4 regions of the Paenibacillus sp. VTT E-133280 genome follow, and region 3 is predicted to be linked to each of the others. Evidence: riboswitches for the same ligand, from Rfam matches in the RefSeq annotation. Region 3 holds a riboswitch; each other region holds the start of a gene.

Region 1 (4,916 bases), on a different contig from region 3:
GAAAGCGACCCAATTCCGAATACGATAAAAGAAGCAACTGCGGCACCAATAAAACAAAACAACATAAGTGTAGTGAAGGAGAGCGAAGGTGCAAAAGCAAATACTATAGCAAGCGCTACACCCGCTCCCGCATTCAAGCCGAGCAGACCTGAATCCGCAAGTGGGTTCCTTGTCATCCCCTGCATGATTGCCCCGGCTACTGCGAAGCAAGCACCGACCAAAGCACCTGCGATCACGCGTGGAAGTCTTAGTTCTCTAATCACCTGATGTTGCTGTATATCTGGATTGAATTGAAATATTGCTTCCCATACCGTAGCTAGCTTGATATTTGCCGCACCCACCGAGACTGAAAGTGCCAGTCCAAAGGCAATAGCAGCAAGTCCAAAAATCAGAATACCTATTGCAGCTGCCGGACGGGTATGTAGAGCTTTTTGTGTATCATTTTTATTGCGATGTGCGAAATCTGAGGGTGAAACCATGAGTCGTCTCCTTAATCGATAGTTACAATAGTCTATATGATAACAACAATCATTCTCATTATCGCAAAAAAATTAATGTTGTACAATTGCAGGAGCCATTTTCCCGTAATATGGGCGTAGTTTATAAAAAAATGGTGCAGATCTTTGTATCTAAGATACTGATCTGCACGCCCTTCCCCACCCAAATGAGCAGTCTCATTCATGGTGAATTACAACTTTTATTTCACAAGACTTGTTAACACATCGTCAATGATTTTGCCACCAGCGTTCGCACCACTGTATAGCCAACTGCTTGTTGAGCTCATTTCATGCACATTACCAGCTTTTACAGCCGGGATGCCTTTCCAAATGGCACTGTCCAGAATCTCCGAACCCTCAGTCTTATCACTATTTACAAGGATAATATGATCTGCAGTCAGCTCAGAAAGCTTCTCCAGCGAAATTGGATTCCAAGTAGCTCTTGTACCCACAGGAATTTCTGTTACTAAGTTAGGTAGCTTTACACCAAGGTCTGTATATAATACAGCACCACTGCTGCGAGTTTCGTCTACAATATAGAAGTTTTTTTGTACCAGCCATAAAATCGCCACGGACTCTTCTCCAATAGCTCCTTTAAGCTTTTCTTTCGCAGCCGCCGCTTTGTCTTCATAATCTTTAATGGCTTTCTCTGCTTCAGGGGTTTTGTTCAGAATTTCACCAATCTTGAGTAGCGATTTACGCCAATCTTGATTTAGCTTATCCCCGATCACATAAGTCGGTGCAATCTTATTCAATTGGTCGTAGATACCATTCTGTACGGAAGACTCCGATGGGATAAGAATCAGATCCGGAGCGAAGCTGGTTACTGCCTCCAATGGAAGATCGTAGCTAATGGTAGGGACATCTTTCAATTCAGCAGCCAGATAATCCTGAACGCCATTTGGCACAGACCATTGGGCTACTGGAGTCACACCCAGCGTTACCAAAGAATCTTCCAAATAAGAACCCAGAACACGCCCAGGATTAGCAGGGATCGTTACTTCATGCCCCATCGCATCCGTTAACGTTTTTGGTGCTGCCGGTGCTTCTGTAGCTTCTGCAGTAGGCGCTGTTGTAGGCTCCGTTCCTGCATTGGATGAACTTTCAGCATTATTATTACCGCAAGCGGATAGGAATAGCGTCATCACTATTAGTCCGATCATCGTCAATTTCATGCTTCCAAATCTTTTTCTGTTTAACGAAAACATTAAATACCCTCCTAATATATACCTGCTTTGATATTCAAAGGTGTTGTTTACCTCTGTCTCACTTTTAAATGATATTGATTCTCATTCTCTGTGTCAACCTATAAATTTAAAATTTTGTTGATTTGCAGCATTTTCCTTCAAGAAAAATACAAAAGAGACTATATTCCGAACGTTCCGGATATAGCCTCTCCTTAATAATCCATTATTTATTCAAATGATAGGGGACAGTCGCAACTACAACATCTTTTGAATTCATTAGATACGAACGGATTAAAAAGCTGGTCTGATTATGAAGTACAGCTTGCCACCAATGCTTAGTAATAAACTGCGGAATCAGAATCGTAATATGATCCGTCGCTGCGGTCTTCCACTCCACGGTATCAATAAATTTCACTAACGGACGAATAATACTGCGATATCTGGAACGAAGTACAATCAGGCGTACACCCGGATTCCATTCCTCCCACCGTTGCTCCATCTTTTGAATGTCCTCTTCATCAAAGCCAACATACACGGCTACAACATTATCTGTTAGAGACTTGGCATAGCTGATGGAATGCAGTACAGCACGTGTTACACCAGCAACAGGGACAACAACCGTACTTCCTTTAATTAAAGGTTTATCCGTAGCCGGACATATACGAAGCTGATCTGCAGTGTTCAAATAGTGCTTGTGAATGCGGTGGAACACAAACATTACAGCAGGTAAGAAAATGAACGCCATCCATACGCTTGAGAACTTAGTAATGATAAAAATAAGCGTAATTGTCAATGTAGTCAGCATACCGATGGTATTTACAACAAATCTTTTTTTCCATCCCGCTGGTTTGGTTTTAAACCAATGAACCATCATTCCAAGCTGGGACAATGTGAACGGAATGAAGACACCTACCGCATAAAGAGGAATCAAGCTTTCTGTATTTCCGTGAAATGCAGCTACAAGTACAGCAGACAGAACACCTAGAAAAATAATACCATTTGAGAAACCTAGACGGTCACCACGAACCATAAAAGCATGTGGCATATATTTATCTTTTGCAAACATAAAGGCGAGCAGCGGGAACGCTGAGTAAGCTGTATTAGCTGCTAAGAATAAAATGACTGCTGTAATCCCTTGAATGAAAAAGTATAAAGTTCCGCGACCAAAGGTCGATTCAGCGATCTGAGAAACAACCGTTGCCTTTTCATCAGGCACTATACCGTACCAATAGGCCAGTAATGTGATACCTGTAAACATAAATCCAAGTATAACCCCCATGACCATTAAGGTCTTGGCTGCATTCTTTTCAGCCGGTGCTTTAAAGTTTGGAATGGCATTAGATACAGCCTCTACACCCGTAAGTGCCGAACAGCCAGAACTGAAGGCTTTTAATAGTAGAAACAAACTAACATTGGAGACGGCGCTGCCTATTTCAGGGACATTCGCATGTACGCCACCTGCTGCATATTTAATAACACCGGAGATAATCAAGACTACAATCGACACCACAAACAAATACACTGGGATTGCGATAAATGAAGCCGATTCTGTAACTCCGCGAAGATTAATCAATGTTAGAAGAATAATTACGGATACTGCAATAAGAACCGTGTGATTATGAAGAATTGGAAACGCTGATGTGATCGCATCTGTCCCTGCCGAGGCACTAACAGCTACGGTCAGGATGTAATCCACTAACAAAGACCCTCCTGCTAAGAGCCCTGTCGGAACACCAAGATTACTCTTGGCAACGATGTAAGCTCCGCCTCCCTGAGGATAAGCGTAAATCGTCTGCCGATAGGATAAAATCAGGATGGCCAGCAGGCCCAATACGGCTAATGCAATTGGCAAGGAATACCAGATGGCAGTAAACCCCGCAGCCACCAGTACAATCAGAATTTGTTCCGTTCCGTAGGCTACAGACGAGAGCGCATCAGAAGACAGGACAGCCAGTGCTTTAACCTTGGATAACTTTTCATGATCGAGTTCGTTCGACTTCATCGGACGCCCGATCAATAGTCGTTTTACCTTGCTTACCATGGTGGATACAGTTCCTTTCTTTGGGAGCTGAAACGGAATTTCCGCGCGCTGTTTTCATTGGTGGATTTCATAAATGCAGACACAAAAAATAGCATACGGAAATGATCCGCATGCTATGCATGGTCATTATCCCACCTTGCTTACGAGGTTAGCTGGCGGATTCGGGCTGTGGTTTAGCCCTACGGTTAAGTCTAATCGACCCTTCCGATTCACCCCATTGGCATAAATGCCAAGTTTGGTTCCCCCGTTTTTCCTAAGAAAATTCAGCGCATATTCAACTTCTCACAAGGTCTAATATTAGTCTACAAAGTGTATGCAGTAAAGCGTTGAAAAAAATGAAAAAAGAATGAAAAAACATCCAAAAAGCGCAAATACAGCGTCTAATTGGATGCTCTCTTTCATTCTCTTCAATTATCCCTCTGGGTCGTGTTTTTAGTCACTTTTCACATTTTTTCGTTCCTTCAAAGTTGAAAAATCAAAATCCTAAACTTTCTTCTGTTTCTAATTCCATCACTTCTTCTTCCTTGCGTCCGTACCAAAGTAAAATACTTATTAAAGCAAACGCGATTAAAGCAAGAAAAGGAATCGTAATGAATCCGAAATAGTTCAAGTAATCCTTATTACAAGGAACACCAATTGTACAAGGAAGCACTTTACTTAACGCAGGAATCTTCTGCTCCGCATAATGATAAATCGAGATACTGCCACCAATCAAGCTTAATGGAAGTACATATGGGATAATCCTTTTATCTCCTCGAAACGTCGCAATTCCCAAGAGGAATAACTGAGGATACATAAAAATTCGCTGGAACCAGCAAAGCTTACAAGGTTCATATTTCAATACTTCGCTCAAATACAAGCTACCAGCTACAGCAACTAAAGAGACGAACCAGGCCAGATACAGGCAGTTACGCTTGCAAAAAGATAGGAACTTTGTCACTTTGCCTCCACAGCTTTTGCGGCGTCGTTAATTTCAGTTGAAATCGCTTCAACGTTAAAAGGATCCGCAATCATTACTCCATTGATGTAAAGGGATGGTGTAGTCGTCACCCCAGCTTCACTAGCTAACTGCATACCCTTATTCAGCTCATCTGCATACGTACGATCCTTAATATCTTTACGAAGCAGTTCGTAATCGATAGCTAACTTCTCTTTCTCCGCAAGGCTTACTAAGAAATCTTCAGTCGCCCA
Region 2 (4,916 bases), on a different contig from region 3:
AATCGAAAATATTGCCTTTATCCTGGCACATCCCTTGGACCTCAGAAGCTAAGGGATGTTTTGTTTAACGAATAAGACGAGTAATGGGACCTGCGGATTTTACTGCAATTTTTAGTAAGGGAGGAAATGAATTGTTATTTACGGAAGAAGAACTGCGTGAGCAGATCAGCAAGCTGGAAGGTTGGAAGCTGGAAGAGAATACCATGGTGCGAAAATATATGTTCAGTCAATATATGAAGGGTATTGCTTTCGTTGATGAAGTAGCCACCATTTCAGAAGCCTTTGATCACCATCCACATATTACAATTGATTATAAGACAGTGACTTTACGGCTGAAATCAAATGAGGAAGACGGTATTACAGCTCTAGATATTCGAGAGGCACATGAATTTAATGAAGCCTTTGAGAAAAATCGTTAGTGTCACCCAAACTCATAAATAAACGCCCGTGCGCAGATAGTGAACTATCTTCAGGCACGGGCGTTTTTAGTTGCTTTGGTAGTTACTTTTTCTCTGCGAGCCAGAGGGCGACGTTTGCAATCTCCTCAGGGGCTAGCTTTTCTTTAAAGGAAGGCATTTGACCGCGTCCTTTAGTTACAATACTGTAGATTGCTTCAGCATCATGTTGACCGCCTTCATTTTGAAGACTGGGTCCAACTCCACCTTGAAGCTGATCGCCGTGACAGGTAATACAGCTGGCTTTCACGGTTGCTTCCGCCTTTGCCGCATCCAATTGGACTTCCGGCATCGTCGGCTTATTCTGTTCAGCTACCTCTTCTTTACCTGGAAGTGTAAACATAAGTACTACCGCAAAGGCACAGGCGGCAAAAAACAAACCGCTCATGATCCATTTCTGCATCCCAGTTCGTCCCTTCTATGTAAGCTGCTCCCTACATTATAGCTCAAGGTGAAGCGTTATCATAGGGTTTGTGACAAAAAAATGAACGACAATGCCATCAAATCATTGAAAAATATGGAATTTAATATTATTTGTCATAGACCATGCAATAAAAAGGTTTGTTTCCTGTGGGGGTTAGGCGCTCATACGTATCGGTAATCGTAAATCCACACTTTTGGTAAGTTCGGATCGCCCGCTGGTTCCAGGTCAATACCTCTAGATCAATCTCACGCTCAGGATAACGAATTAAGGCTGCTTGCACGATTGCATCCATGAATGTTTTGCCTAGACCTTGGCCGCATAGATCAGGGCGCATGCCAATCCCCAAGCGAACAACACCTTCCATTGGAAACAACTGCGCGAATCCACACAAAATCCCTTGCCCATTTAATATGGAGACATATTGCTCATTACGTAGCTGAGGGTCACCGAACTCGATTCCAAGAGCCTGCATTTGCTCCCATGGCATCCAGCCGTAAATATTATAAGGGGCAGTGTAATCCCAGTTGCAAATCTCTTCCGCGTGACTGGTCTCCATAGGCGCTACATGAAAAGTAACAGAGGAATTTATCATAAGGTTAAGGACCTCCTTTCACGGGGGTTACTTTAAAATATAAGAAAGTATACTAATTATATACAAAAATAGGCTTGGTCGACTCAGAAATTTATGAGATTATTGTTTTACAAATTCTGAGAGGGGTAAATACTAAATAAGACAAAAAACAAGCTCTTCCCCAAGAATCAACATCTTGGAAAAGAGCCTATGTACGATTTACTTATTGAACATCATCATTATCTTCTGTCTCAGAAGCAACAGAATGATAAGCATCCGTGCTCATAATGCGTTTAGCACCGATGTAGCGTTTCACGTAGTAGCTATCACTCAGGGAGCTAATCGTTACACCGCGTGAGGAAGATGCGTGTGCAAACTTGCCTTCACCGACATAAATACCGACATGGGAGACACCCTTGCCACTTGTATTGAAGAATACAAGATCTCCAGATCTTAAATCATCTTGGGAGATAGCAGTACCCATTTGAAACTGGGAACCTGATTGGTGTGGTAGGTTAATACCAATTTTATCAAATACATACATTGTAAATCCGGAGCAATCAAATCCATTTGTGGAGATGCCGCCGGATACGTACTTAGTTCCGATGGTCTTGTCGATCACTTTATCCATTTTGGAATCCGCGAAAGCGCTTCCTGCTCCAATGGTGAAAATAATGGAAAAGCTAAGTACTGCTGCTGCTAGCTTCTTCTTCAAAAGTTTATACCCCTTCCGGATGCCTACGAGGTTAGCTTAAGGGTTCGGTTGAAGGTCCCCTATGACCCCTCTAAAAATGGAGGTCAATTCACCCAAAGTTGGTTCCCCCGTTTTCCTAATAGTCAGGAAACTCGGCTGATACTGTTGATTAGGAATAGCTTGTAATCAATACATGACAAAACCTTTGTAAATAACAACTTAATGATTACAAAAATGTTACTAAAATCTTACTGCAGTTATTGTAACAAACAGAGTGCCGCTTGGCAATCGTTTTTAACATAATCATGCAGAAAAATTCGTTTTTTTAAAGACAAAATGCATATGTAAGCGATAATATTAAACTAATTTTTATATTTATTGAAATTTTTATCAAATAAAAGTGTTTAAAGTCTGTTCTAGAGGTGTAAAGAATATAATGAGGCAAAAGAAAACCTGGATTCGATTAAGTCAATAATCAAACCCAGGTCCTATATAATGTAATTGTGTGGTTTAGTTGTGGCGAAGTATTAATCGTAGGCTACAGCTTGATATGAGGAAGTACTCATTACTCTTTTAGCACCAACGTAGCGATTGGCCCAGTAGGACTGGCTAAGTGAAGTGATGGTTACGCCATATGAAGATGATGATTGTGCGAATTTTCCGTTTCCAACATAAATGCCGACATGGGATACGCCGTTGCCCAATGTGTTAAAGAAAACTAGGTCACCTGAACGCAACTTGCTTTTGGCTACAGGAGTTCCAACATTATATTGAGCTTTTGAAGTACGGGGCAAAGAAAGACCCACCTTCTTGAATACATACGTAGTAAATCCAGAACAGTCAAACCCGGCAGTGCTAGTGCCTCCGGTTTTATAGGCAACTCCAATTGTCTTTGAAATAACACTGTCCATCTTAGAATCTGCAAAGGCACTTCCTCCACCAATAGAGAACGCCATCACAAGTCCTAGCGCCGCAGCGACGCATGCTTTTCTTAAATTCTTCAAAAAAATTGTACCCCTTCCAATGCCTGTGAGGTTAGCTTAAGGATTCGGTAGAAGTTTCCCTATGATCCCTGCAAAGCGAGATCAATTCACCCAAAATATGGTTCCCCCACTTCCTGGTGCCAGGAATTCGGCGTTTTATGCACCAGATAGTGACTTATCGACAAAACTACGATAAATACATGAAGTTATGTAGAAATCGTTTCAAATGATTACAAACTTGTTACCAATGGAACAGGACTTATTGTAACAAAGTCTTTATGATTTTGCAAATCGACATAATTTTCTATAACGCGAAAGAGTCCCGGCTCCAGATTAAGGAACCGGGACTCTTATATTATGTGCTGTAAGACCTTGAATTATTGTGGGAATGCTTTACTGAGCCATAGATGATATTGTGCTGAGATTCCCCACATTTTGAAGAGTGTAGAAGGCAGGGGTGAGATTTGACGGATAATCAGCGCCGGTAGGCCAGGGCAGAAGAGACCCGTTAGTCCGCATATTAGCAAAAGGACCAGACCTGCTGCACCAAGTAGGATTGAAATGCCTATTGCTGGAATCAGCGACTTCAAGCAAATGAATAGGGAGGAGAACATCCCCGTGCCGCTGGTATAACCAAACTGCATATATAGAAGGAACAGGCGTACGATAAAGATGTATATAAGCCATGCCAATACGTATGGAATTAGATGAAGTAACAAAGAGTAGTTCAGAAATGAGGACAAGAATAGCCCGTACATTTTTGGAGCGAGCCAGTATAACGGAAGTAGTGCGAGCACCCATTCGATTAGACTGAAGATAAACACAGGAAATCCATAAAGCTTCATACCGGGAAAAAAGAACAGGCCACGCTCTCCTTTTCGCTCCTGATGGAGTTCATGCAGTAATCCTGACCTTATGAAGGGGGAGAGCAGAAGTCGAAAGACAACAAGTCCTAGGAACATCCATAACCAAGTACGTATCGCAGGATCTGTGTTCAAGCTGAACTGTCCTTCGACATAATAGAGTAGTCTGCCCATTCCGCTGCCTCCAGCGTCTTTATCTGGATAGCGCAGCAGAATAGGAACGATAGCAGACCGGATGAAGCCGTACATAAAGTAGCCCCAGAGCAGTCGGTAGATGAAGAGCAGAATCAGAATATAAAATTGCTCCTTCATGCTTTGCCAGCCGCGGGTTATCGATGTTCTCACAATCATTCACCTCACCAGACAAGAGTTCCGAGCACGGTTTCAACTAGTTTAGTTACACTTAATGTCCAGCGGGAGAGTGTTTTGGGCTCTATTTCCGCCAGTCTGAAGTTGTTCAGATGTTTGCTTTCTAAAAGAACGGTATGCTCAGGATCAACCTCAGCAGAGAGGAGAAGCTTATCGCTTAACAATTGGAATGTAGTCTCTGCCCCTTCACCGCTCCAGACCCGCTCTGTCGCAGAGCCATCGTCGAATGTGAATTTAATGGGAACGTCAACATAATGGCTCCCTTTGTTTGTAATCTTTACTATGGATTCATAGCTCTGAGCATCGCTGTTGCCATTCTTTTTAATCGTAATCGTATCTACTGAGAAATCAGGAGCACCACCACCATAAATATAATCTTCGAAATAAGGCTGCCATGATTTTTTGGTTATCTTCTCAACGACTTTTTGAAAATCAGATGTAGTGGGGTGCTGGAAACGGAATTTACGTGCGTAAGTGGACATGATGCTGTTCATTGCTTTAGTGCCTACTTGGCGTTCAATATCCTTGAGTACTAGCTTTCCGCGAATATACACATT
Region 3 (4,916 bases):
TGTAAAGCACCTTGCACTAGCTCAAACTGAGTCTGATCCCACTCTGAACCATGGGTACGTACTTTATCTATCGCTTCCTCAAGCCGGCAATGGTATATCATTCTGAGAAAAGAACTCCATTTAATAAGGTCGAAGGTTTGGGTATTGGCAGAGATAAGACATGCCCCCCAGCTGCTACCTCCTTTACAGGTAAGTTTCAGGATGCCATACCGGCTGCCTTGATGAGCCTCCATTCCATAGTGAATAGGCTCAGGTGAATCAAAGACAAATACTTCTATGCGAGATAGTCTTCGCTGGTCCATGACGGTTTTCTCCTCCTTAGGTTTCCAAAAGCTTTAGATCTACATGGTGAATTACGTTAGCCTTCTCTATACAGGCGAGCATTTCAGCTTCATACTCACAGACTGCGGCATGCTCCAGCCATAGTAAGAATCTCTGTTTGCGTATAACGGATAAATGTAAGGGAAGGTTGTTGCGGGATCTCATTGCGTACCAACCGACTTCAACATCTTTTCACGGTTCCTTAAAAGCGGTGAGACACGGAAAACGTTGGTGTGCTGACCAATCCTCAGCTGTTGCTTTTCTCGGATGTTTTTATATATTTCGTATATAATCGTTCGATCCAAACAGTATTCACAGGTAGATAGGCTGTTGAAATGGCGAAGTGAACTCCAAAGTAAACATAATTTAGACTTTTTGGCTCAAGTAGCCCTTACTGAGTTCCCCAATAATAGTGTTTCATTCCTTTCACCCCGTCCAGCATGCTATTACCCTATAGAATCAGGTAACGCAAAAACCGCAGCAAGAGGAGGACCTCTGCTGCGGTTTTGGAATACAGGTATATACACACCTGTGCCAAAGCGTGGCGGATCAAGGGTCTCTCTCTTTACGCTTACGAGGTTAGCTGCCGGATTCGGACGGTGAGAGTCGCCCTACCTATGTGAGACTTGAACAGTCTCCTTCGGATTCACCCCAAGTAGGCCATGTGGCCTGATGGTTCCCCCGTTCCCTGCAAAAGCAGGAACTCAGCGTTGAATGTATTTCGTGAAATAGATTCAACCCGAATCATACTCTTTTCAAGGTGTTTCTGTAAAAACAGAAAGTGTTCTTTTGAGCGCAATTTTATCCATATCCTGCCGACTACGACGAAAAAAGGATCCAAATAGGTATTTATTGCGCGTTATCGGGCTTCTTCCTCGCTTAATCTCGCTTTCTTGTTTCCTTTCCTATAAAGGCGATTTTTGGGGATTCCTCCAATTGTGGTGAATAAAATCACGTGGTATGCCCGTATTTCGCTAATCGATTCAAATTCGAGTAAACAAGAGATATAGAGAGATTGGATATCAAGTAAGCGCTATCCAATACGAAAATAGTTTTTAATTTGCATTATTTTGGCATCAATCAGGTTTTACAATACTTCCTGCATAAGGGTATGATTACTCCTGTTTCAACACAACAATCGAATATTTGATCCGCTTAATTTCCGTTAAGGAAAGCGGGGGAACCAACAATCGGCAGACGATGTGAGAGTCGGAAGCCGGTTATGGGGTGAATCCTGTAGAGGATGCGAGTGTGCTCGCATCTATACAGGTAGGGCGACTCTCACCGTCCGAATCCGACAGCTAACCTCGTAAGCGTATGGAGAGAGGATGAGTGCAATGTGACCGCTAGCGAGCCACAGAGGAGAATCCTTTGTGGCTTTTTGCTGTGCTTTTTTAAGCAAAGCATTTATGGAAAACCTCACGAAGAGGTCGTTATATTCATCATTAGCGGTAGCTTTTCTTTCAAGACCAGGGTGATCAAGCTCTGATCTTACAAGCAAAGCATTTGAGGAGAATAAGAGATGACAGATCAGAATGAATATGTACTGGTATGTGCGCCAACGAAGGCAGGAGAACATTTTATTAAGCTTCTAAAATTCAGAGGCATTAAGATGGCCGGATTGACCAACAACTTGCCTGAGAAGTCCCTACTTGAAGAGATGGGGATTGAGCAAGTTGTTCTAGTAGATACCCGCCATCAGAATACTTGGTTTCGCCCGCCGTTCCCGGTAGGCCGGGTATATCTGTTCGAGAGCAGCTTTACGTTATGCTGCCGCTATATTCAGATGTGCCGGACTTGGACGACACAGCCGATTTTTGTAATCACAAGCTCAATAAATCCTAGATTGGTCTATAAAAGACTTGGCGCAAGTTATGTAATCTATTCCCACAGTGGTGATGCTGATTTTCTGGTCGACAGATCACCTCATCAAGGATAAAAGAAGGAGTGCGGGAAATATGATGGATCTGTATATGGTGGCTACGCTAGCTGTGATTTACGGGTTGTTTTATGGATTTATGCGCTGGTGCGCAGGTGTAGTTGAGGATACAGGGAGGGATAAGCTGTGATTCTAGTAATCGCTGTTACCCTATTACTGTTTGTATATCTGGTTTACGCATTGATTCATCCGGAGAAATTTTAAGGAGGGGCATTCATGGGCATTTTGCAAATCGCTCTTGTAATCGTAATTCTCATCTTGCTGGTTAAGCCGATGGGCACGTATTTATATTATGTATTTTCTAATGAACCGAACCGTACGGATCGCTGGTTTGGAGGTATAGAAAAAGGGATTTTTAAGCTGATCGGCCTGAAAAAAAAGGACGGAATGTCCTGGAAGAAATATGCGCTCACCTTTGTTTTAACGAATATCGTACTGGTAACTTTCAGTTATATTTTTCTTAGATTACAGCGGGGACTGCCGCTAAATCCGAATGGAATTGCAGATATGGAACAGACGCTTTCATTCAATACGGTGATCAGCTTTATGACCAATACGAACCTGCAGCATTATAGCGGGGAGACGGGGCTTTCGTATTTTTCACAAATGGCTGTCATCACGATGATGATGTTCACTTCTGCAGCGAGCGGATTTTCTGTTGCGGTTGCTTTTGTCAGAGGGATCACAGGCCAGAAATCAGTCGGGAACTTCTTCGAGGATTTCGTCAAAGCACATATTCGTGTGTTCATTCCACTAGCTTTGTTAGTTTCATTGGTGCTGGTAGGCTTGCATGTGCCGCAAACGCTAAAGCCTTCGCTTGAGGTCACTACTCTGGAAGGGCAAACCCAACAAATTGCTATCGGGCCAGTCGCTTCTTTGGAATCGATCAAACATTTGGGCACGAATGGGGGCGGCTTCTTCGGGGCTAATTCCTCACATCCTTTTGAGAACCCTAATCCACTTACGAATGTTCTGGAGATTCTCTCCATGTGGATGCTGCCGGCTTCGCTACCTTATATGTACGGATTGTTTGCGAAGAACAAACGTCAGGGCTGGGTGATTTTTACTGCGATGATGACCTTGTTCGTACTGCTATTAAGCCTGAACTTTTATGCAGAATCAAAGGGCAACCCTGCGATCAATGCACTGGGAATTGAATCTTCACAAGGTAGTATGGAAGGGAAAGAGGTACGCTTTGGCATACCGCAGTCTTCCTTGTTTACTTCAGTAACAACCGCAGCTACAACAGGTAGTGTTAACAATATGCATGATACGCTGACGCCACTGGGAGGCATTACGCCTCTTGCACTGATGATGCTCAACAATGTTTTCGGTGGGAAAGGTGTCGGACTAATTAATATGCTGATGTATGCCATCATGGGAGTCTTCCTATGTGGATTGATGGTTGGTAGAACACCGGAGTTTCTCGGACGGAAGATAGAGGCCAAGGAGATGAAGCTGATTGCCATTGCGATCCTTGTTCATCCATTCATTATCCTTGTGCCAACCGCAGCTGCATTCCTGACCGATTTGGGGCAAGGAGCGATTACGAACACTGGATTCCATGGGCTCAGTCAAGTGTTATATGAATATGTCTCTTCTGCCGCGAACAATGGTTCAGGCTTTGAGGGACTTGCGGACAACACGACCTTTTGGAATGTTACAACCGGGATTGTCATGCTGCTAGGTCGTTATGTCTCTATTATCGCAATGCTGGCGGTAGCAGGTTCTCTGCTTAAGAAGAAGCCGGTTCCTGAGACGATTGGCACGTTCCGCACAGACAATGGACTGTTTACGGGAATTCTGATTGGTACCGTAGTGATTATTGGTGCGTTGACGTTCCTGCCGGTCATTGTACTCGGTCCCATTGCAGAATATCTAACCTTACGGTAGGAAGAGGGAGAATAAGATGAGTACTGTAAAAAGAAAAAAACTGCTGACGGGACCCATACTCCTTAGCGCTGTAAAGGATAGTTTTATAAAGCTTAACCCAGTAACGCTAATCAAAAATCCAGTCATGTTCGTGGTAGAGGTCGGTACGATCATTGTCCTCCTCATGGTGCTGGCTCCTGGATATTTTAATGCAGAGCAATCGATAGGCTTTAATATCACTGTGTTGTTCATTCTGCTATTCACAGTGCTATTTGCGAACTTCGCTGAAGCATTGGCGGAAGGCCGGGGTAAAGCCCAAGCCGATTCGCTTAAAAAAACAAAACAAGATATCACAGCTAACAAACTGGTTGGAGGAGCGGTGAAGACAGTCTCTTCCTCCGAGCTGCGTAAAGGAGATATCGTCATCGTCAGTCAGGGAGAACTCATCCCTGGTGACGGTGAAGTGATTGAAGGACTGGCTTCCGTAGATGAATCAGCGATTACAGGTGAATCTGCACCTGTAATCAAGGAGGCTGGTGGGGACTTTGGATCCGTTACAGGCGGTACACGGGTCGTCAGTGATGAGATTAAAGTTAGAATTACAAGTGATCCTGGTGAGTCGTTTCTAGATCGAATGATCTCCCTTGTTGAAGGGGCGAAACGTCAGAAGACACCGAATGAAATCGCACTAAATACGCTTTTGATCAGTTTGACGCTGATTTTCCTGATTGTAGTAGTGACCTTGCGGCCAATTGCGACTTATCTTGGTGTTGATCTAGACATT
Region 4 (4,916 bases), on a different contig from region 3:
AATATCCGTCCAGGAGAACTGGCGAAATTGGCCCCTGCCCCCAGCAGTGCTTCAAAATGTGACTGACAAGCACCTGCAACAATCGTCAACGCATCAAAATTTCGCTCATAGTCCCTAGCCACCCTAATAGCAGCTACGAAGTTTTGCGAATTTTTATAGCTGCTCAGACTGTGAAGATCGTAAGTATGCTGTTGCTTCAGCACCCCGTCATGACCGGTAATCACCACAATGTCTGGACGCACGCGGGGCAGCAGCCGGTATAAAGTGTCCGCCATTGCGGACTCATGAACATGATGACCTTCAGCGGGGATCCGCAATTGTTCGTATAAGCTAAGGCTCTTATTCAAATACGCTGGATCGCCATCCAGATGCAGTACTTTCCCCGGTACTTCAAAATAAGCAGCTTCCTTAGGCGATGGAGCCCATGCGCCTTCTGATAGAGCGCTGCCGCTCCGCTGACTTTGCTCCTGTCGGTCTTTCCGCAGCTGTGTCAGTGATTCATTCGCTTTAATCTGTGCCTGCTGTCCTCGTTCCGTAATCCGGGTAGGAGGCACTTGAACCAAGTCATTCAGAGGAGAATCCGCCAACAGACGGAAATCTGTGCCTTTGATGACCGCTCTGTCCTGCACAATATGATCTACACGAAAAGTCAAATCTCCGCCATAAGATTTACGAACGACCAAGTCTCCTAAATTCATTACAACCACCACCTCTACCCCATCGTATGGGCAAAGGCCTCAGTTGGTTCATAACTAGCTATGTTTTTAGCTTATTCAATTCCAGCAGCCAACAGAACACCGCTCAATCGGGCGTATTCTTCTAGACTTAACGTTTCTCCACGACGGGTTGGTTCAATCCCAGCTTCTGCGAGTAAAGCCTCCAGACGCTCACGTCCCTCTCCAGGGAAGTAACGAGCCTTGAGATTGTTAGCAATCGTCTTACGGCGCTGTGTGAAAGAAGCTTGGACGACCTCAAAGAAGTGCTTCTCACTCTCAACTTCTACCGGTGGACGCTCTCTTACCTTTAGACGGATTACAGCGGACTCCACATTAGGTTGAGGAATGAACACCGTACGCGGCACAATGCAGACGAGCTCAGGCTCGCTGTAGTACTGCACGGCAATGCTAAGGCTCCCATATTCCTTTCCTCCCGGAGAAGCAGCCATACGCTCCGCAACCTCTTTCTGAATCATTACAACGATGTTATCAAGTGGAAGCTTCTCTTCGAGCAGCTTCATCAGAATCGGAGTAGTCACATAATACGGCAGATTGGCAACTACGCTTACCTTGTTCACGGATGCAAAATCTTCTTTGAACAACTCCTGCAGATTTACATTCAGAACATCATCATTACGAACCTTAACATGCGGATAAGGGGAAAGTACGTCTCTTAAAATAGGAATCAATCTACGGTCGATCTCCACAGCGGTTACCGCTCCAGATGTTAGCGCCAAACGTTCTGTCAGCGCCCCAATGCCGGGACCGATCTCCAATGCCCCAGAGCCGCTATCTAGCCCGGCAGCGTCTACAATCTTGTCCAATATATTTTGATCAATCAAAAAATTCTGTCCTAAGCTCTTCTTGAACTTGAATCCATAACGTTGAATAATTTCTTTCGTCCGTTTTGGAGTTGAAATTTCCTCTCTACCACTCATGAAGTAATGCCCCCCTGATCAATTTGGGCGAGAGCTCCGGCAAATTCCTCCCGCGTAATTCCAAACATCGCCAGCCGCTTGTACAGCTGCTTGCCATTACAATATCCGATTCCAAGCAAATTACCAAGTGCCATACGTCTTTCAGCTGCCCGAGGGTGTACAAGCATTCCAGCGGCCATTAGATCATCAAGTCCGATTAAAGCAGGTGCTCCTTCAAAAGAGGTATGTACATTCCGCAGCGCATGACGAATCGCCTCTGGAGAAGCGTTCTCCACACCGATATCTCCTTTGCGGGTTGCGTCCTTCTCCGGAATGAAGGCATGCTTGCAGCCCGGCACCTTTGCAGACACAATCTTGCGGATTCGTTCACCGGCGTGATCCGGGTCCGTAAGAATAATCACCCCTCTACGCTCCATAGCAAGCGCGATCTTCGCAATTACGGTCCGGTCTACAGCCGAGCCCCCTGTTTCGATCGTATCTGCTTCTACAGCGCGTTTAACAGCGACGGTATCACTCTTACCTTCGACGACAATTAGTTCCTTAATCATATCTCTGACTCCTTCCAAAAAAAGCAAAAAAGAAGAGGTTTCGCTCCTCTTCTTTTGGTTAAAGAATGTATAAGTGATGAGCGGTTGCTCTGCGATCAACGAAATGATCATCTGGCGTTCCTTAACGGTTATCATCACTATAGCTTATCAAAGAATAATTTGCAAAAGCTTCAGCCTAGTTTAACTCCGGCTTCACAGGTCCAATCACATAAACGGTTCGTGATTTACGACCGAAATTACGAACATGGCTCAGTGAATCGTAGTAGACATCTACTTTATTGCCCTTAATGGCACCGCCAGTATCTTCTGCTCGGCGGAATCCAAGTCCCTCGATATATACCCACCAGCCAATAGGAATTACATTCGGATCTACAGCAATTGTGCGACCTTCCGTTACGCGTGTTCCGGAAGCCGTTTTGGTACCTATACCTGCCTCTTCTGACGAATAAGCTGTCATGGAGACATTCTTAATCATCTTCTTGTACTCAAAGTCTACGCCAGCCTTGCTTGTGACGTTATTAGTCTTGGCGCTAACTTTAGCCGTTTTTGAAGTGGTGTTTGATTTGGAAGTTGTTGTAGTCTTAGCTACAGCCGGCTTAGGAAGTGCTTTGGTACCAACGGCAATAATCTTATCTTTCGTTACCGTTTGTACTTCCTTACCAATCATGCGCATAGAGGCCAGTTCTCCGTCTTGGTAGATCTTTTCAATATGCTGAATCATGACGCCTGGTTTGCCTGCCTGTGCCACTCTAACTGTTCCCACAGTAAGGGAGGGGTCTGCTGTCTTGATGACTCTGAAGGGTAAGTCAGTTGTTCGCTGTACGGTCTGTTTGTTGATGCGAACAATCTTAACCTCCATGTTTGCAGAAATGGTGGTGTCTAACGAAGGGAAAATCTTATCATGACCTTCTAGGGTAATGCCCATTTTCTCAATTGCTTTACCAATTGTATCCTCGGTCGTATATAACGTTTTTGTTGCTCCATCCGCAGTAAGACTAATTTTCTGCGCACGATTGATAACGACACGGTCACCGTCTTTTATTTCATCACTCAGACCTAAAGATAGTTCATCATGCGGCTGTAGCGAAATTTGCTCTTTCTCCAACACATCACCAAGAAGCGCTTCCCGCGTTTCAAGCGTCTGTGTTTGCCCGTCTATTACTAAAAATAATTGTTTGTTACTTTGACCGTGTACGTACAGCAGAATAAGTAACGCGATAGCGACTGAAATCACGCCTGCAAGTAAAAGCACGCGAGTATTTACTTGCTCCCACCGTAATGCGAAAGACCTGCTGGATGACTGCGAATCATGGGATACTTCTGGTTGGAATACGCCCATTCTCTCCATCCTCCTTACATAGCCCCGTCGTCAATTGTATATCATGAGGACTGAATTCCTTTGACGAAACTATTTGAGATTGTCACAGGACACGCACGTAATAACTTAGCGTCTCCTGCTCATGGATCGCCTGCTCGGCACAGCTACTCCCACCCCTGTTATATAACAGTATGTGGGTAACATTCTATTTATTCAAAAATAAAAAAGCCTAAAAAGAGTTCAACTGAGGACTCTTTCGTGGCTTCTCCAATATCAGAATAGAGAATGCTTGTGCACGAGGTTGCCTCTCTTACTTGCGCTTACGGGGTTAGCTGTCGGGTTCGGACGAAAGAGAGACGCCCTATTTCAGGTCACCCGCTCATGGCGGTTGCCCTTAAATTCACCCCAAAGACCACGTGAAGAAATCAAATACTGTCCTACGGCACGTCTAAACCGTATTTTAAATACAGGCATGCGGCAGGTCAATATTGGTTCCCCCGTTCTCCATACGGAGACTCAGCGAGACGATCCATGAATATATGGCTGTCACTGTAACACAGCTCACATCACTGAAAAGATGATATCCTGTTTTGATGCATGTTGTAAAGGACGATTCAACCACGTTTAAGCAAAAATATGGTTAAAATATTGTAATATTCAGCTGTTTTTATATTAAAAAAGTTTAATATATCGGCCATTCTCTATTTTTCGCCTGTTTTTCTCCCGTTTTCACTCAATCCCAAATCGTTCCAGTGCGTTCGCATACGTTATTTTAGCCAATTCTTCCCATGTTAACCCTTTAATTTCAGCTGCTGCCTCTGCTACCAGCTTCACATGAGCGCTCTCATTTCGCTTTCCGCGGAAGGGGTGCGGAGTCAAATATGGAGCATCGGTTTCGATCAATAATCGGTCTAGAGGGGTCTGCGCAAGTACTTCTTTTGGCACTCTTGCATTTTTGAACGTAATAGGTCCTCCAAAGGATAAATGAAAACCAAGATTCAAGCACATCTTAGCCGTTTCCCAGCTTCCAGAGAACGAGTGCATCACGCCTCCAACCTCATTTGCTTTTTCCTCCCGTAAAATCCGTACAACATCCTCATGGGCATCACGATCATGAATACAAATCGGCATATTCAGTTCGCGGGCTAGTCCAATTTGCTTGCGAAAAACTTCATGCTGCACATCCTTGGGAGAAGTATCCCAGTAATAATCCAGTCCGATTTCACCGATCGCCACCACTTTCTTATGACTGCATAGAGAAGCGATCCAATCGAGATCTCCATCTTTCATATCAATCGCATCCTGAGGATGCCAACCCACTGCCGCATAAATATAATCGTAAGATTCCGCCAGCTTCATCGTTGAGGGAATCGTCTCCCGATTAAATCCGATATTA

What was found. A riboswitch is a leader RNA that binds a small molecule or an ion and turns the genes downstream of it on or off. The one in region 3 is predicted to bind cyclic di-AMP.
Region 1: it holds a riboswitch for cyclic di-AMP, as region 3 does, so the genes downstream of both, CA600_RS04520 (APC family permease) here and CA600_RS25625 (hypothetical protein) in region 3, are expected to answer to the same signal.
Region 2: it holds a riboswitch for cyclic di-AMP, as region 3 does, so the genes downstream of both, CA600_RS23390 (C40 family peptidase) here and CA600_RS25625 (hypothetical protein) in region 3, are expected to answer to the same signal.
Region 4: it holds a riboswitch for cyclic di-AMP, as region 3 does, so the genes downstream of both, CA600_RS18880 (3D domain-containing protein) here and CA600_RS25625 (hypothetical protein) in region 3, are expected to answer to the same signal.

What each region holds. Positions count from the first base shown of each region.
Region 1 is NZ_NFUX01000006.1:86,036-90,951, forward strand. Features, by position in the region: gene CA600_RS04510 (FecCD family ABC transporter permease) at 1-479, opposite strand, end outside; gene CA600_RS04515 (ABC transporter substrate-binding protein) at 698-1,705, opposite strand; gene CA600_RS04520 (APC family permease) at 1,908-3,725, opposite strand; cyclic di-AMP (ydaO/yuaA leader) riboswitch at 3,849-4,004, opposite strand; gene CA600_RS04525 (disulfide oxidoreductase) at 4,201-4,665, opposite strand; gene CA600_RS04530 (DsbA family protein) at 4,662-4,916, opposite strand, start outside.
Region 2 is NZ_NFUX01000063.1:23,591-28,506, reverse strand. Features, by position in the region: gene CA600_RS23410 (4a-hydroxytetrahydrobiopterin dehydratase) at 132-419, shown strand; gene CA600_RS23405 (c-type cytochrome) at 502-858, opposite strand; gene CA600_RS23400 (GNAT family N-acetyltransferase) at 986-1,471, opposite strand; gene CA600_RS23395 (C40 family peptidase) at 1,674-2,165, opposite strand; cyclic di-AMP (ydaO/yuaA leader) riboswitch at 2,171-2,312, opposite strand; gene CA600_RS23390 (C40 family peptidase) at 2,672-3,100, opposite strand; cyclic di-AMP (ydaO/yuaA leader) riboswitch at 3,154-3,291, opposite strand; gene CA600_RS23385 (hypothetical protein) at 3,505-4,335, opposite strand; gene CA600_RS23380 (M1 family metallopeptidase) at 4,347-4,916, opposite strand, start outside.
Region 3 is NZ_NFUX01000076.1:24,436-29,351, forward strand. Features, by position in the region: gene CA600_RS25620 (hypothetical protein) at 1-302, opposite strand, end outside; cyclic di-AMP (ydaO/yuaA leader) riboswitch at 876-1,041, opposite strand; cyclic di-AMP (ydaO/yuaA leader) riboswitch at 1,464-1,653, shown strand; gene CA600_RS25625 (hypothetical protein) at 1,844-2,260, shown strand; gene kdpF (K(+)-transporting ATPase subunit F) at 2,387-2,464, shown strand; gene kdpA (potassium-transporting ATPase subunit KdpA) at 2,477-4,153, shown strand; gene kdpB (potassium-transporting ATPase subunit KdpB) at 4,170-4,916, shown strand, end outside.
Region 4 is NZ_NFUX01000044.1:45,097-50,012, forward strand. Features, by position in the region: gene yabG (sporulation peptidase YabG) at 1-698, opposite strand, end outside; gene rsmA (16S rRNA (adenine(1518)-N(6)/adenine(1519)-N(6))-dimethyltransferase RsmA) at 770-1,654, opposite strand; gene rnmV (ribonuclease M5) at 1,651-2,202, opposite strand; gene CA600_RS18880 (3D domain-containing protein) at 2,378-3,541, opposite strand; cyclic di-AMP (ydaO/yuaA leader) riboswitch at 3,823-4,052, opposite strand; gene CA600_RS18885 (TatD family hydrolase) at 4,250-4,916, opposite strand, start outside.